One region of the Shewanella sp. 10N.286.51.B7 genome, then DNA from elsewhere that is predicted to be linked to it. Evidence: riboswitches for the same ligand, from Rfam matches in the RefSeq annotation. Region 1 holds a riboswitch; the other holds the start of a gene.
What was found. Region 1 has a riboswitch for thiamine pyrophosphate ahead of BCU84_RS17125 (TonB-dependent receptor). Riboswitches for the same ligand answer to the same signal wherever they lie in the genome.
Positions count from the first base shown of each region.

Region 2: another riboswitch for thiamine pyrophosphate. It lies ahead of thiC (phosphomethylpyrimidine synthase ThiC); the one in region 1 lies ahead of BCU84_RS17125 (TonB-dependent receptor).

Region 1 is NZ_MCUF01000062.1:46,447-54,216, forward strand. It holds gene BCU84_RS21140 (PaaI family thioesterase) at 1-386, shown strand, start outside; gene BCU84_RS17120 (YcfL family protein) at 482-871, shown strand; TPP riboswitch at 1,020-1,131, shown strand; gene BCU84_RS17125 (TonB-dependent receptor) at 1,247-3,433, shown strand; gene BCU84_RS17130 (YkoF family thiamine/hydroxymethylpyrimidine-binding protein) at 3,582-3,842, shown strand; gene pnuC (nicotinamide riboside transporter PnuC) at 3,885-4,535, shown strand; gene BCU84_RS17140 (phosphotransferase) at 4,604-5,689, shown strand; gene BCU84_RS17145 (DUF6279 family lipoprotein) at 5,734-6,579, shown strand; gene BCU84_RS17150 (DoxX family protein) at 6,674-7,264, shown strand; gene BCU84_RS17155 (NAD(P)H nitroreductase) at 7,356-7,770, shown strand, end outside.
Region 2 is NZ_MCUF01000001.1:32,999-40,768, forward strand. It holds gene thiH (2-iminoacetate synthase ThiH) at 1-130, opposite strand, end outside; gene BCU84_RS00140 (thiazole synthase) at 150-914, opposite strand; gene thiS (sulfur carrier protein ThiS) at 916-1,119, opposite strand; gene BCU84_RS00150 (HesA/MoeB/ThiF family protein) at 1,146-1,937, opposite strand; gene thiE (thiamine phosphate synthase) at 1,927-3,648, opposite strand; gene thiC (phosphomethylpyrimidine synthase ThiC) at 3,651-5,684, opposite strand; TPP riboswitch at 5,926-6,024, opposite strand; gene BCU84_RS00165 (hypothetical protein) at 6,229-7,560, opposite strand.

The DNA.
Region 1 (7,770 bases):
GTTATCTGCTGGCAAAAGTGCCGTACACGCAATTTATTGGCATGAGTGTTAACCGTTTCGGTGATGAAATGGTGTTTAAATTGCCACAAAAAGACGACAATATCGGTAACCCTATTTTACCTGCCATCCATGGCGGTGTTATCGCGGGCTTTATGGAAATGTCGGCGATTGTGCAATTAATGGTATTTATGCAGGCGAAGAAGGTACCTAAGATCATTGACTTCTCAATTGATTACTTACGTGCTGGCTTACACCAAGATACCTTTGCAGAGTGTAAAATTACTCGTCAGGGGCGCAGAGTCGCCCACGTAACGATAAATTGTTGGCAAACTAATAGAAAGCAGTTGATAGCAACAGCTAGAGCCCATTTTTTATTAGACCAATAAAGTGTAAATTAAACATAAGCCATTTTTTACAGTAATCTTAATAAGTATTCTTAATAAGTATTCTTAATAAGTAAATAGTACCCAGAGGAACAATCATGAAACTGTCTATCGTTGTTGTAACATTAGTATTAATGATGTCTGCTTGTGCCAATCACACTGCAGGGGTTTCAGCGGGTTCAAATGGTGTCACGAGAGTGGATAATTACTCATTTGGTCAAGAAGTTGCCGTTGAGCAAGTAAGAGTACGTACTCAAGGGGATTTGCTACAAGGTTCAGCACTTATTATGAGCCAAGTTGGCAGCGATTTACGCCTACAATATAAGTTCACTTGGTATGATGTCAGCGGTTTTACTATCGAAGATGAGGCCACAAGTTGGAAGTCGTTAAAGTTACATGGCAAACAGCAAATGCAAGTAACAGCGTTAGCGCCTAATGCCAATGCGACACGTTTTGATGTGTACGTGCGTAAAGCATTCTCTAACTAATCTGTATTTTGAGTATTAAAAACACCCTAATTGGGTGTTTTTTTATCGCTATATATTTTTTATTGCTGTGTGATACAAATTTGTACTTAAATAGTTAATGAAAAGTTCACGGTAATAGTGTCGTACTTAAGTTGAATCGTTTATAATCCGCCTCGCCAAGGGGTGTTAGCTCATTAATGAGCTAACTGAGATGTCTAATGACAAACCCTTAGAACCTGATCCGGCTCATACCGGCGTAGGAATAGGCTGCATTTATTTACGACAACACAGTTACGATAGCGCGGTTAGCACAACGCACATAAGACCCGTTTGTCACAGATGCACATCACTCATTCGCTATGCTTGCCGGATCTCAAAATTATTATTTGAGGTCCTATGTCTTTATTAAAATCTAAATCGCCTGTTGCGATAGCCATTCTCGCTGCTTTATCAACTTCCGCTGTTGCTCAAACAGAAAATATCGAACGCGTTGCTCCCGACGCTGAAAAAATGGAAGTGATTGTTGTTAATGCTGATTTTAGCAGTATAGAACTTGAAAAAGCGCCATCTAGTGTCACCGTTATTGACAGTCAACAATTGCAAGATGAAGGCGCTCAACATTTTGAAGACGTTTTGAACTCCATTGCTAACTTTAACTGGTCTGGTGGCAGCTCTCGCCCTAAATATTTCCAAATCCGTGGTGTGGGTGAACAAGAAGAGTATCAAGGCGCACCTAATTCATCGGTTGGTTTTATTGTTGATGATATCGACTTGTCTGGTATTGGCATGGTTTCGAGCATGTACGATATGCAACAAGTTGAAGTCTTGCGCGGGCCTCAAGGTACGCAATACGGTGCTAATGCGTTAGCGGGTTTGATTTATTTAAAAAGTAATGACCCTACAGATGTGTTTGAACATGGCGCTCAAGTATCAATGGGCGACGACGACTTACAGACATTCTCCGGTTTCAGCTCTGGTCCAATTTCTGATTCAGGAAAATTACTTTATCGCGTTTCTCTAGAGCAGCATTCTCAAAATGGTTACCGCGATAATACTTACCTTGAACGTGAAGATACCAATGCCCGCGACGAGTTTACGGCTAGAGCTAAACTGCGCTGGTACGCATCTGATGATGTCCAATTAGATTTAACCCTATTACACGCGAACTTTGATAATGGTTATGATGCTTGGACACTGGATAACAATGGTTTTGATACCATTACAGATGCCCCAGGTGTTGATGCTCAAAAAACCACAGGTGTAGGTTTAAAAGCTATTTTCTCTCAGTTTGAAAAATTTGAACTCACCTCGTTAACCTCATTTGCGCAAACTGATCATCATCATAATTATGACGGTGACTGGGCTAACCCTGAATATTGGGCATCTAAAGAATGTCCAGCCTATGATGACAGTTGGGCTGTTATTGGCACTGAGCCGTGTGTGTACGATTACACATGGGATAAACAAGGCGAACGTAAAACTATTTCACAAGAGTTTAGGATCAGTTCAAACGAAGCGGGTCGAATCTTTAATGATTCAACTGATTGGTTATTGGGTTTATATGGTATGAATCTAAAAGAAGATAATGATTTATATTCTGAATATAACGGCTGGCCTGACGAGGTTTTACAATCTGAATATGAAGCAACCAATTATGCTGTTTTTGCTCAAACAGATACCCAGTTTGGCGACGGTTATGTCTTTTCTGCTGGTGTGCGTTTAGAGCGCCGAGAAAGTGAATACAGCGATAGCAACGGTGATGAGTTCGACCCAACAGAGAATATGTGGGGCGGTCATTTAGCGATTTCGAAAAGCTTAAACCAAGATCATAATGCTTATTTCAGAATCGCACGAGGATATAAAGCTGGTGGTTTTAACATGACATTACCACCGGAATTGGCTGATAAAAAAGAGTTCGATACTGAAATCTTATATAACTACGAATTAGGTCTTAAGTCATCTTGGTTAGATGGTGTGGTTGCGACGAATATGGCGTTATTTTATATGGACCGTCAAAACCAGCAAGTATCAGCGTCACAACAAGATCCAGATGATCAGCAGCGCTTTATTCTGTATACAGAAAATGCAGGCAGCGCCAAAAATTACGGTGCAGAAGCTGATTTTAAATACTATGCGACAGATAATATTCAGTTTTATGGCAGTGTTGGTTGGTTAGAAACTGAATACGGTGATTATCAATATAACGATAAGTATGGCAACGTGATTGATTTGACAGGTCGTGACCAAGCGCATGCGCCTAACTTTACCTATAGTGCTGGTATGAGTTATGTCAGTGATTCAGGTTGGTTTACTAACCTTAATGCGAGTGGCAAAAGTGATTTTTATTACTCAGACAGTAATGAATCAAAGTCCGATGCTTATACTATCTTCAATGCTCGCATTGGCTATGAGTCACAAATGTGGTCAGCATACCTGTGGGGCAGGAATTTATTTGATGAGCAATATGGTGTAAGAGGCTTTTACTTTGGTAACGAGCCAGATTTAGATTGGGCTGACAAACAATATGTTCGTTATGGCGACCCTCGTCAATTAGGTATTACCCTTGATGTGAAGTTTATGTAGCGTTAATGAGTAATCGTTAAAGATCATTTTCTTTAATAATTACAATAGTTTTAACAATATATTTTTACAACGTATTTCAGTGAAATACCGCCATAATTTGCTAGACTATGGCGGTATTTTTAATTGAGACGTACCTAAGGAATTCCTGATGAAATTAACTGCTGAAATCAGTATGTATCCATTTAACGAAAACTATTTAGATCCGATTAAATGGTTTATTGGTCGTGTTGATAGCTATTCAAATATTGAAAGAAAAACCAATGCGATGGCAACACAAATCTGTGGCGAATATGCAGATGTGATGTCAATGCTTGCGGTAGAAATGGAAGCCGCCCATCAAAAGTGGGGCAAGGCTGTTTTTGTATGTAAGTTTATCGGTGGCGAATTAGATTTAAGCCATACAGAATAAAACTTGTTAATTCGCACAATATAGAAAAAGAAGCGCCTTATTATGCTTGCTGAGATTTTTCAATCAATACAAACGGCCATCGCTGAAGCCACAGCTATGACTGGCTGGGAGGCGGTTGCTGTCATATTGGCCATCGCATATTTAGTTCTCGCCATGAGAACTAATATCTGGTGCTGGGCTGCAGCATTTGTCAGTACGGCTATTTACACCGTGTTGTTTTGGAAGGTCTCATTATTGATGGAGTCATTGCTGAATGTATATTACATGGCAATGGCTATTTATGGTTTTTGGTTGTGGCGTTATGGTGCCAGCGATGTCCACAACACGGCTTCTCCCATTATCAGTTGGTCACTGAAGACACATCTAATTATTATTGCCGTCACAAGCATAATCTCTCTAGTCGTAGGTTATTTAATGGCAACGAATACCTCAGCTTCGTTTCCTTATCTTGATGCATTAACGACATGCTTTGCTGTGATGACAACCTATCTAGTGGCGAAAAAGGTCATTGAGAATTGGTATTACTGGATGGTGATTAATTCACTATCGATTTATTTATACTTACAGAAAGGCTTGATGCTCACATCTGGTTTACTTATTTTATATCTGTTCATGGCTGTCAGTGGTTATTTCATGTGGCGCAAGAAAATGCAGCAAGATAACCTTGACGTTAATTTATCTCTAGCAAAATAAAGGCGTTTAGAATGACTTTAAAGCCAGAGTGGAGCAAGAGTGGAGCCTGAACTAAAATGCAGAAATAGATGAAAAAATTTAATCCTTGGTCTGTATTGCCTGCATCATTTCAAAGACTACTGCCGTCTAATTTAGTGGATGAGATAAGTTCACATTGTATTGGCGTCACTAAGCTATCTGCTGGTTTAAGCAATAGTAATTATCGGCTCCACATGCTTCATCAAGATTGGGTGCTGCGTGATAATAAAAATGTTCAACAATGGTGTGATAGAGACAATGAAGTCATTTGCTGGCAGATGGTTGAAGCAGTTAAATTAGCGCCAAAGCTGATCTGGAAAAGTGCTAATAAACAGTTTTATTTGAGCGAATTTATTAAGCAAGATAGGTTTGATTGGTCATCTATATACTCTGAATACGGCTTTAATTCCCGAGAACGCCCGGTTAATTCTGTTTTTCATCTAAATCCAATATCTCAATCCGCAGAGGATCAAACGCTATTAAAAAATAAGCAACAACAAGCACTTGACCCCGTTGAGCACCTGTTAAAATTACTCTGCGAGTTATCAAGGCTACCTTTGCCACCTAAAGTCATCAGCTTAACGCAGCAATGGCAAGTTTACCTCGAGTCTTTAACAACCATTTCTCAAGTTGAAAAAAATCAACAATGGCAGAGTTCGTTCAGACAGTTAAAGCAACGACAAGTTGAGATGAATGCTTGGTTGGCTGATTTGGAATCATGCTTGATAGCTCCTCAGTTTTGCCATCGAGATTTATCACCCTATAATTTGTTGTTTTGCGATGATAAATTGCAATGCATTGATTTTGAATATTGTGCGGCCAGTCACCCAATGTTTGATTTGGCCTCTGTTTTGACAACTCACCAATTAACTTCGCATCAAGTGACCAGCTTATGTAAACAATATTTTGCTGAGCAACCAAATCTTAAAGTTGGCGCTAGCCAGTATGTAAGGCAAATCATTAATTGTTTTTGGATGTTTGCTGCCGCTTGGGCATTAATGATGGCAGGAACAGAGGTTGAAGACACGGGAAAGGAGGCTGAGGCACCAATTGTAGGTAACAAGCTGACAGATATTGCTGAGGTAAAAGCTTCATATTTTACGTTATTCAACAAATACCTATCTTTAATATCATAAGACTATTATTCTTAATCAATAGCCAAGATTAAGGAGAACGTCCGTTGAAGAAGTCATTCGTTCCAATATTGCTGGTGGTATTTTTAGTTGGCTGCTCAACTAAATTTAGTTATTTTTTTCTTGATTGGGCCATAGAATGGCGGGTCGAGGAATATGTGACTTTAGATAAGAGTCAGCAAAAACAATTTGATGTTCTACTAGATAAATTCCTCATCTGGCATCAAAAAGATGAATTATTAAGGTATAGCCAACAACTCAATACACTTTCTACTGCGATTGAAACGCAAACTGTGACGCCCGAAATGTGGCAGCAACAAGTTACGGATGCAAAGGCTCACTGGTTCCGTATTTTCGACTTTATCCTACCTGATTTATTACCCATCCTTGCAAGCTTATCTGATGAACAAGCCAATGGCATGATTGAACAGCTCAAACAAGATAATAAAGACTTAAACAAAAAGTATGCAGGAAAGACACAACAAGAGTTATTAGAAGATTCCAATGACAAGATATTAGATCGTATTGATGATTGGCTAGGCAGTGTATCTACAGAACAACAAAGTTTAGTCAAAAACTATAATAAACAGCGCATTGCGACCTTAGATATGTGGCTCGAATATCGACTTGAATGGTTAAGAGAGTTTCAACAAGCGATTGAAATGCGTGATGATGAACGCTTATTAGAACAACGTATGCGTTTATTAATGACCTCACCAGATGAATTAAAGTCAGAGGTTTACCAGCAACATGTTGATCAAAATTCTCGATTATTTGGTCAATTGGTGATTGATATTAATCGCAGTTTATCCGCCAAACAGAGGCAACATTTTACCGGTAAAATGGAAGAACTAATTACTGACTTAAGTGATCTTTCAAGTGAGATAAAATAATTCAGGTACTATTTTAGGCTGTTTTAATTACCTGTGATGAAATAATTTTCGACTAAGCTTGGTCTATTGACGTAATGAATGAATATTTTAAGGAATAAATATGACCAACCTTTACCAGCAGTTTTTAAATTTTTTAAAACACCTTGAAGGTTTAGCACCATTAGCATTACGTATTTATCTTGCGCCGGTATTAATGCAGGCAGGTTATAATAAATTGTCGCATTTTAGCGATACTGCTGCATGGTTTGGTAATCCAGATTGGGGATTGGGACTACCAATGCCTGAGGTGATGACAGCACTTGCTGCAGGTACTGAGTTATTTGGTGGTTTCTTATTATTGGTTGGTTTAGCGACTCGATTAGTGGCTATTCCAATGATGTTTACCATGTTGGTTGCGGCATTTGCTGTTCACATTGATAACGGCTGGTTAGCTATTGCTGATGCTAGTTCTTGGCTTGCGAATGATAATGTTGCCGCATCTGCTGAAAAATTGGCTGCTGCGAAGTCAATTTTGCAACAGCACGGTAATTATGAATGGCTTACTAGCTCAGGTAACTTTGTTATCTTAAATAATGGTATAGAGTTTGCCATTACCTATTTATTTATGTTGCTGGCTCTACTCATGATGGGTGGTGGCCGATACACTAGCGTTGATTACTTTATTCGAAAGCGTTTTATGTCATAAATTGAGTCATTAAAAAATCCCACTTCAATGTGGGATTTTTGTTAGTATCAGTCAGAATTTAATTAATGTGATTGATAAAAAGGACATTTCATTGGACGCATCAGAATTATTACTTACCCGACAATCAACGCCGAGATTAACTCAACCTGCTCCTTCAGAGTCTCAACTTGATTTCATTCTTAATGCTGGCGCACGTGTGCCTGATCATGGTGCATTAACGCCATGGGAATTTATCATTGCTACTGGTGATGGTCTTAATAAGTTAGGCGATATTTTTGTTAAAGCAGCGACTGCAAACGGAGCTGAAGAAGCCTTTATCGCTAAAGCTAAAAATATGCCACACCGTGCCCCGATGGTCATCACTATCGCGACCAAAAATCAGCAGCACCCTAAAGTTCCTTTACTTGAGCAACAACTGGCAGCAGGTTGTGCCACGATGGCAATGCAGCAAGCGGCTTTTTCATTAGGGCTTGGCGCAGTGTGGCGCACAGGTGACTTTGCTTTTA
Region 2 (7,770 bases), on a different contig from region 1:
ATGCCATTAAACTGTCAATGCTACCTTGTGGGTGATTGAGTGCACGCTTAACATCATCTGCCGTCGTGCTATATAGGCGCATTGATAAGTCATCGAGGTTTAACCGCTTAAACTGTTCAAGAAAACTCATTGGTAAGGTAAACCTTTAATCATAAATTCAGAAAATTTGTCAATGGACTGGTGTGTTTTGCTTGTTTTTCCACATTGCCCAACCCTGCAAGATAAGCTTGTCTACCAGTGTTAACAGCTTGATTAAAGCATTTAGCCATCAGCACCGGATCGGCGCTACTGGCTATTGCAGTATTAACCAATACTGCATCTGCGCCCATTTCCATTGCTCTGCAAGCTTGAGATGGCGCGCCAATCCCTGCATCGATCACTACAGGAATGTTAGCTTGCTCAATAATAATTTCTAAAAAGGGTTCTGTGGCTAACCCTTGATTACTGCCAATTGGGCTACCGAGTGGCATAACAGCCGCGCAGCCTGCCTCTTCAAGCCGGTAACATAACACTGGATCAGCATGTACATAGGGTAAGACTGTAAAGCCTTTTGCACAGAGTATTTCAGCCGCTTTTAATGTTTCAATCGCATCTGGCATCAGATACTTAGGATCAGGATGGATTTCTAATTTAATCCATTTTGTCGCTAACATTTCACTGGCAAGTTCAGCAGCAAATACGGCTTCTTTAGCATTTCGAGCGCCTGCAGTATTCGGTAAAAGCTTTACGCCCATTTGCTGCAATGGTGTCAGTAAGTCATCAAAATCTTTATTGTGATCGATACGTTTCATCGCTAATGTGACTAATTGCGACTGAGAGGCTTCAATAGCCGCTAACATGGTCTTAGCGTCGGAGAACTTTCCTGTGCCCGTAAATAATCTTGAATCAAATTGGTGATCGGCAATAGATAGCATGTTAACCACCTGCTACAGCTGAGAAAACATCAATTTTGTCACTATGTTGGCACTCAATCTGCGCCCAGCGACTCCTCGGTACCACTTGGTCATTAAGCACAAGTGCTAACGACTTTGGGTTCAGATTTTTCAACTCTATTAATTGTAATAAACTTGAGTTGTAACCTAGCTCTTGAGCTAGTCCATTAAATTCAATTGTAATCATGTCAATTCCTACACTAATAACTTGTCCTAAATGCAACTTGGAGTGCAAATACAACAATCTGGGTCTTGTGACATTGTGACTTTTCGCCACTGTAAGTTATGGGCGTTAAATAAGTGCAACTGCCCTTTTAATCGATCACGTTGGCTTACATCACTTGTTAGCCAATTAAGTCCTAATAACGATTGCATCGATGCCATGGATAATAAGGCTGATGTTAATACGCCTGCTTGGGCACACGATTGACTGACATTGGAGTCATCGGGATAAAGACACTGATAACATCCTGAACCGTGAAAATTGCTCTGCTTGCTATGATCAATACAGAATAACTGACCGTTTGCCCCACTTATCGCAGCACTGATCAACACGCCTTTTGCATTTACCACCGCCTGATTAATCAATAATCGCGAAGCAAAGTTATCTGTACAGTCAAATACTAAGTCCACAGAATTGACTGAATCAACTGAATAAAAGTCTTCAGCTGTGAAGCGTTTACAGACGGCTGTGATTTTACAATCGCTATAAGCAGTACTCAGTTTCTGCCTTACAATGTTAACTTTAAGCTGACCAATGTCTTGCTCGTTGAACAGCAGCTGCCTTGGCAAGTTTGAAAGCTCAACAGTGTCATCGTCCATTAAAGTAATATGTTTAACGCCTGCCGCAGCCAGTTGCTGAGCCACGGCATGACCCAGCCCGCCAACACCAATAATTAACACTGAACTTTGTAATAACTTAAGCTGACCAAGTTCACCAATTTCAGGCAACAACACATGACTTGAATAACGGATATATTGTTTATCCGTTAGCTTACTCATCATCACTGTTCCCTTTGATCATATATTTACTGTCGTTAGGCTCTTTTTCATACTGACTTTTATTACTAATACCAGTACTGTCACTGAACCACTGATGCGACAATTGTTTAAATGCCGTTTCAGGGTAGTTAGCTTCAGTAATCGCCCTTACTACAGCAACACTGCGCACTGTTGTTGCTTTAACAGCATCGAGCACATGTTTATCAATCCCACCTATTGCTACCGTTGGACAAACAGGTTTAAGCAAAGCAGCATAACGCGCTAACTTAGCCAGTCCTTGCGGTGCTGATGGCATCACTTTCGTAGTGGTAGGAAAAATATGCCCGAGTGCGATATAAGACGGTTTTAACTGATGAGCTAATAAGATTTCAAAGATGCTGTGACTTGATAAACCCAGCGAAATACCAGCCTCTTTTATCGAGTCCAGGTTAGCCAATTCAACATCCTCTTGGCCTAAATGAATTCCAAAAGCACCATGCTTTAGCGCTAATTGCCAATGGTCATTAATAAACACTTGCGCGTTATAGTCTCGCCCTAACGTTATTGCTTGTTGAATTTGTTGCTCAATATCCTTAAGTAGTAAATTGTCTGACTGCTTAATACGTAATTGAGCAGTGGTGCAGTTAGCCTTAAGCAGCGCTTCGAGCATCACGACATCATTTACGACAGGGTAAATTCCAATCTCTTGTGATAACTGGGGAAAACCATTGTCATAGCAACCACTTTGCGTGGTTGAAGTAAATAAATCATAGGGCTGGTGATCATAATAAAGGCTGATAGATGGGTATAAACTAATATCTTCAGGCCAGCCTGTTTTAGCAACTGGGCCCGTACCTTGGCCATATTGTACGCTGTTTATTAAGCCTTTTGACACATAAGCTTTGGCCATCACAATCGCATCATGCAGCACATAACCATATGCCATAAAACAGGCAATAGCACTTGATAAAGTACAACCACTGCCATGATTATTATCAGTATCGATTCGTTGAGAACTTAACCAAAACTGTTGGTATTGATGTGATTCACTGACGCCATTAACCTGCTGACATACAAATAGATCACTAGCAGTTTCCCCTTGCCATGGTTCGGCATCACCACCTTTTGCAAGCACATTGCAACGTAAGAGTTGATTTAACGCTGTTGCAGCTTGATGAAAACCGACTTTAGAGTGGGGATTGGCTATGTTAGCTAAGCCTTCTAGCCTAAATAACTCTGCAGCATTAGGTGTCACTAACGTCATCAGCCCTTTAAAAGGGCTAAAATCTAATTCGTCAGTTTGATTTAAACCATCACCACAGCTGGCCACCATGACAGGATCAACAATCACCGGCACAGTCTGATTTGCGATATTTCGCTGTCTAAAAGCATTTAGCCAGCAAGCAATTGCATTTAATTGCTGCTGATTAGCAATCAATCCAATTTTGATTGCTGCAGGTTGTAAATCGTCATAGAGCGCCGTCAATTGTGCTTCTAGCATCGCCTCTGAAACGGGTTCGACTAAATTAACTGCAACTGAGTTTTGCGCAGTAATTGTGGTAATGACACTGCAACCAAAACAACCTAAATCATTTATGGTTGCTAAGTCAGTTTGAATACCCGCGCCGCCGCCACTGTCTGAACCTGCTATGGTCCAGACGATAGGCTTAGTTTGCAATTGCCCAGCTTGCACGGGCTTAGCTTGCACTTTTTTAAGGTCGTATGGCCTGTGCATGCTTACCCCTCAAGCTCTTCAAGCTCAGCCTCTGGGGTGACAAGCGGTTTGTCAGATACGGCGTGGTATAGTGCTGAACCTGTGGCTTTGAATTCTGCAGACTTCTTCGCCATCGCCGCATTAACGTCAACGACTTGTTTTTCAGCATTAGCATCTGAAACTTGTTTCGCTTTAAATTCGCTGGCATCCACAACCGATACTAGCTGCTCTGTTCCTGCACTTTGTGCTTGTTTTTCTTGCTTTGCTGCATACTCTCTGACTTCTTGTGTGATTTTCATTGAGCAAAATTTGGGACCACACATAGAACAGAAATGGGCGACTTTGGCAGATTCTTGTGGTAAAGATTCATCATGATAAGCGCGGGCTGTATCAGGGTCTAAACCTAAGTTGTATTGATCTTCCCAGCGGAATTCAAAACGGGCTTTTGACAATGCATTATCACGTATTTGAGCGCCAGGATGCCCCTTGGCGACATCTGCTGCATGAGCTGCAATTTTATAAGCAATTAAACCTTGTTTAACATCTTCTTTGTTGGGTAAACCTAGGTGCTCTTTTGGCGTGACATAACACAACATAGCAACGCCATACCAAGCCATCATTGCAGCGCCAATGCCTGAGGTAAAATGATCGTAACCAGGAGCGATATCCGTCGTTTGTGGGCCTAAAGTATAAAATGGCGCTTCATCGCAATGGGCGAGTTGCTTTTCCATATTCACTTTGATCAATTGCATTGGCACATGACCAGGACCTTCAATGATGGTTTGCACATCATATTCCCAAGCCACTTTTACCAATTCACCTAAGGTTTCGAGTTCTGCAAATTGTGCTTCATCATTCGCGTCGGCAATACTGCCAGGGCGCATGCCATCACCTAAAGATAAAGACACATCATAAGCGGCGCAGATTTCACAGATCTCTTTGAAATGTTCATATAAAAAACTTTCTTTATGATGGCTTAAGCACCACTTCGCCATGATTGAACCACCACGGGAAACGATACCAGTTAACCGTTTGGCGGTCATCGGCACATAACGCAACAACACACCAGCATGAATAGTAAAGTAATCAACGCCCTGCTCTGCTTGTTCAATCAAGGTATCGCGAAATACCTCCCATGTAAGATCTTCAGCAACACCGTTCACTTTTTCTAACGCTTGATAAATCGGCACCGTGCCAATGGGTACTGGGGAATTTCGGATGATCCACTCTCGCGTTTCATGAATATAACGGCCAGTTGATAAATCCATAACCGTATCCGCGCCCCAGCGGGTAGACCAGACTAATTTCTCGACTTCTTCTTCGATTGATGACGTCACCGCAGAATTACCAATATTCGCGTTTACTTTTACTAAAAAGTTACGCCCAATGATCATGGGTTCAGCTTCTGGGTGGTTGATATTTAATGGAATAATAGCGCGGCCACGAGCCACTTCATCACGAACAAACTCAGCCGTAATTGGTTGTCCAATCACTGCGCCAAAGGCTTCACCTGGTGCTTTTTGCGTAAGGATTTCATCGGTAACTTGCTCACGGGCCATATTTTCACGAATGGCAATGTATTCCATTTCTGGTGTGATAATACCTTGGCGAGCATAGTGCATTTGAGTAACACACCTACCCGTTTTAGCACGCCTTGGGGGAACTAACGCTTCAAAACGTAAATGATCCAAGCCATCATCCGCTAATCGTTGCTGAGTAAAATCAGAACTCACACCTGCAAGTTGCTCGGTATCTTTACGTTCATCAATCCAACTTTCGCGAAATTTGTTTAAACCTAATCGAACGTTAATTTCAGCATCGGGATCTGAATAAGCACCTGCACAATCATACACTTTGATTGGCGGGTTTTTCTCTGTTACTGGAGCATCGTCGCTGCCACCTAAAATGGTGTCTGTCTGATGAATTTGGCGCATACCGACTAATAAATCTTCACGGGATCCGCTTAAATATATTTTCTCGGAATTAGGGTGTTGTAGCGGCTTTAACGTATCAATGAAAGCCTGGGCTTGTTCACGGGTTTGACGACGATTTGACATTAGCAACCTCAAAATTAATGAAATAGAGTTGCTTGTCTGGAGAGGTGTGTTGATGACGAGCGAGTTATACATAACTCTGTAATTTGCATTTAATGTTTAAAAAACATCCATAAATTTTGGATACTTTTTTTGTATTTTTGGTCATTCTAAAGGTAAAGAACAATCAAAATCACACTATATGTTTCAACATCAATTTCAACGTTTGCTGAATTAAATTGAACATAAACAATAAGAAGAAATAGCAAATTAACTGCTTGTTTCCTTCGCAGGTTTTAACCTGATCAGGTTCAACGGATCCCGAATAAACGGTCTCAGCCATAAGGCACTCCGACAAGATGCAAGCAGTATACTCAGCTAATGAAATAAAATACAAGTGAAATAAAGTCAGGCGAACACAAGAATCAATCAAATTAATTCATGCGACAAGTATCTGATATTCAATAACAATACTAATTATGAATATCAAATTAACATATTAAGTGAATTATTATTAAGAGTAAAAGCAATGATTGGTTTCAAAAATGGATAAATAGTCAGCAAATGTTTAAGGTAATTGCACTTTAGATAATCTATTTTGAATTGCCTTCCCCAAGGCTTTCTTCATTTTTGCACTATCACAGGGCTCAGCAAAACCTAGACCTTCTGCATGAGGATTAATTTGCGTAGGTAATGGCACAATACGATAGCATGTCTCCCCATGTTTCATAATTCTATTGGGGTCTAATCTATGGTCAAGTGTGGTTGCTTGTCGCTTGTCTTCAATCTCAATAATTTCAATATCAAACATCTCAGGCGTGAGCTCACTTAAACTTGCCCCACTCTTTGAGGTCGCTAAATGAGCTTGCTGTGAAATTAAAGTATTAAGCGCTTGCTGATTTAAGTTTTTCAATACTTGATGCTTAACTGCATTTGTTCCTGTAAATAAGTGTTGATTTAATTTTATGTCTTTAAACAAATGGGAGCTTAAATCATCATCCTTTTCTTGCTGTAAATACATGCTGTCTACATTTGCCCAATTAAAATCTTCTTTGGTTTCAATTATCGTATTGATTTCATAAATTTCTTTAACTTCAATTAATTGGTTATCAGATGAATTCTTTACAGGTAAATTAATAGTATTGATTTTAGTTTCTACACTTGTTGCATCATCAACTCGTTCCTCTATGACTTCCTCTTTGACTGCATCTTGTATTGTAATGGCGTTATCTTGTGGTTCAGTAGCAGTGTGATCAATTTGGGTTTCATTCACGTCTGAGGCTGACGTATCTTGATTGATTAGGCTGTCTAACTGCTCAGCAGTAATGAAATAAGCATTGATCTCTTTCGTTTCTGTTTGATTTTCTTGCTTCGAGGTGGCGATTTCTACGAAAATGTTGACTGTCTGTTCAGCAAGAACTAGCAATATGACAAAAGCTAAAATATGAGCAATTGCTACCATAAACACGGTTGGAGTTAACGATTTCCTTATCGTTTTAAATTTAGAAACGGTACCAATATCTTTTGCGGATGAATAATTTGATCGAGTTATTTTACTATCTAATTTAAAAGATTCATCAAGTTGAAATGGCTCATCAAAACTTAATGATTCGTTGCGGTTTTGGCTTGCTATGGCTAAGGCTAAAGACAAGTTTAATTCAGAAAGCGCAATGTTATCGCTATCATTTACATATTGAGAAACGGCATCGCTAGCAATAATATGACTTTGAATATCTTCTGAAAAAGATTGATTGAAATTTGTAGATTCGCTGAGGTTAATCTCTTCATTAAAATTTGCATGGGGCGAGTTTTGTTTTGATGAAGCACTATCCTTTACAGCAGCTAACGACGAAGTAGATAGCTCTTTTGTTAAAAGTTTAGGTTCATGCTTGTGGGTCATTTAGCGCATCCTATCGCCTTGGTGATTATAAAACGCTATAACGCTTTATCGCATATAGTGTAAAAAAGTTAGTGTTAAAAAATGTCCGTGTTAACACGATTTATCAAGCGATTAATAAAGCATTGGTTTGATTGTCTAGTCTTGGTCAACCTAAACTCTGCTTACAGCTGCTGTCTCTAAAGGCTAATGCTACAGGCATCCACTACAAGT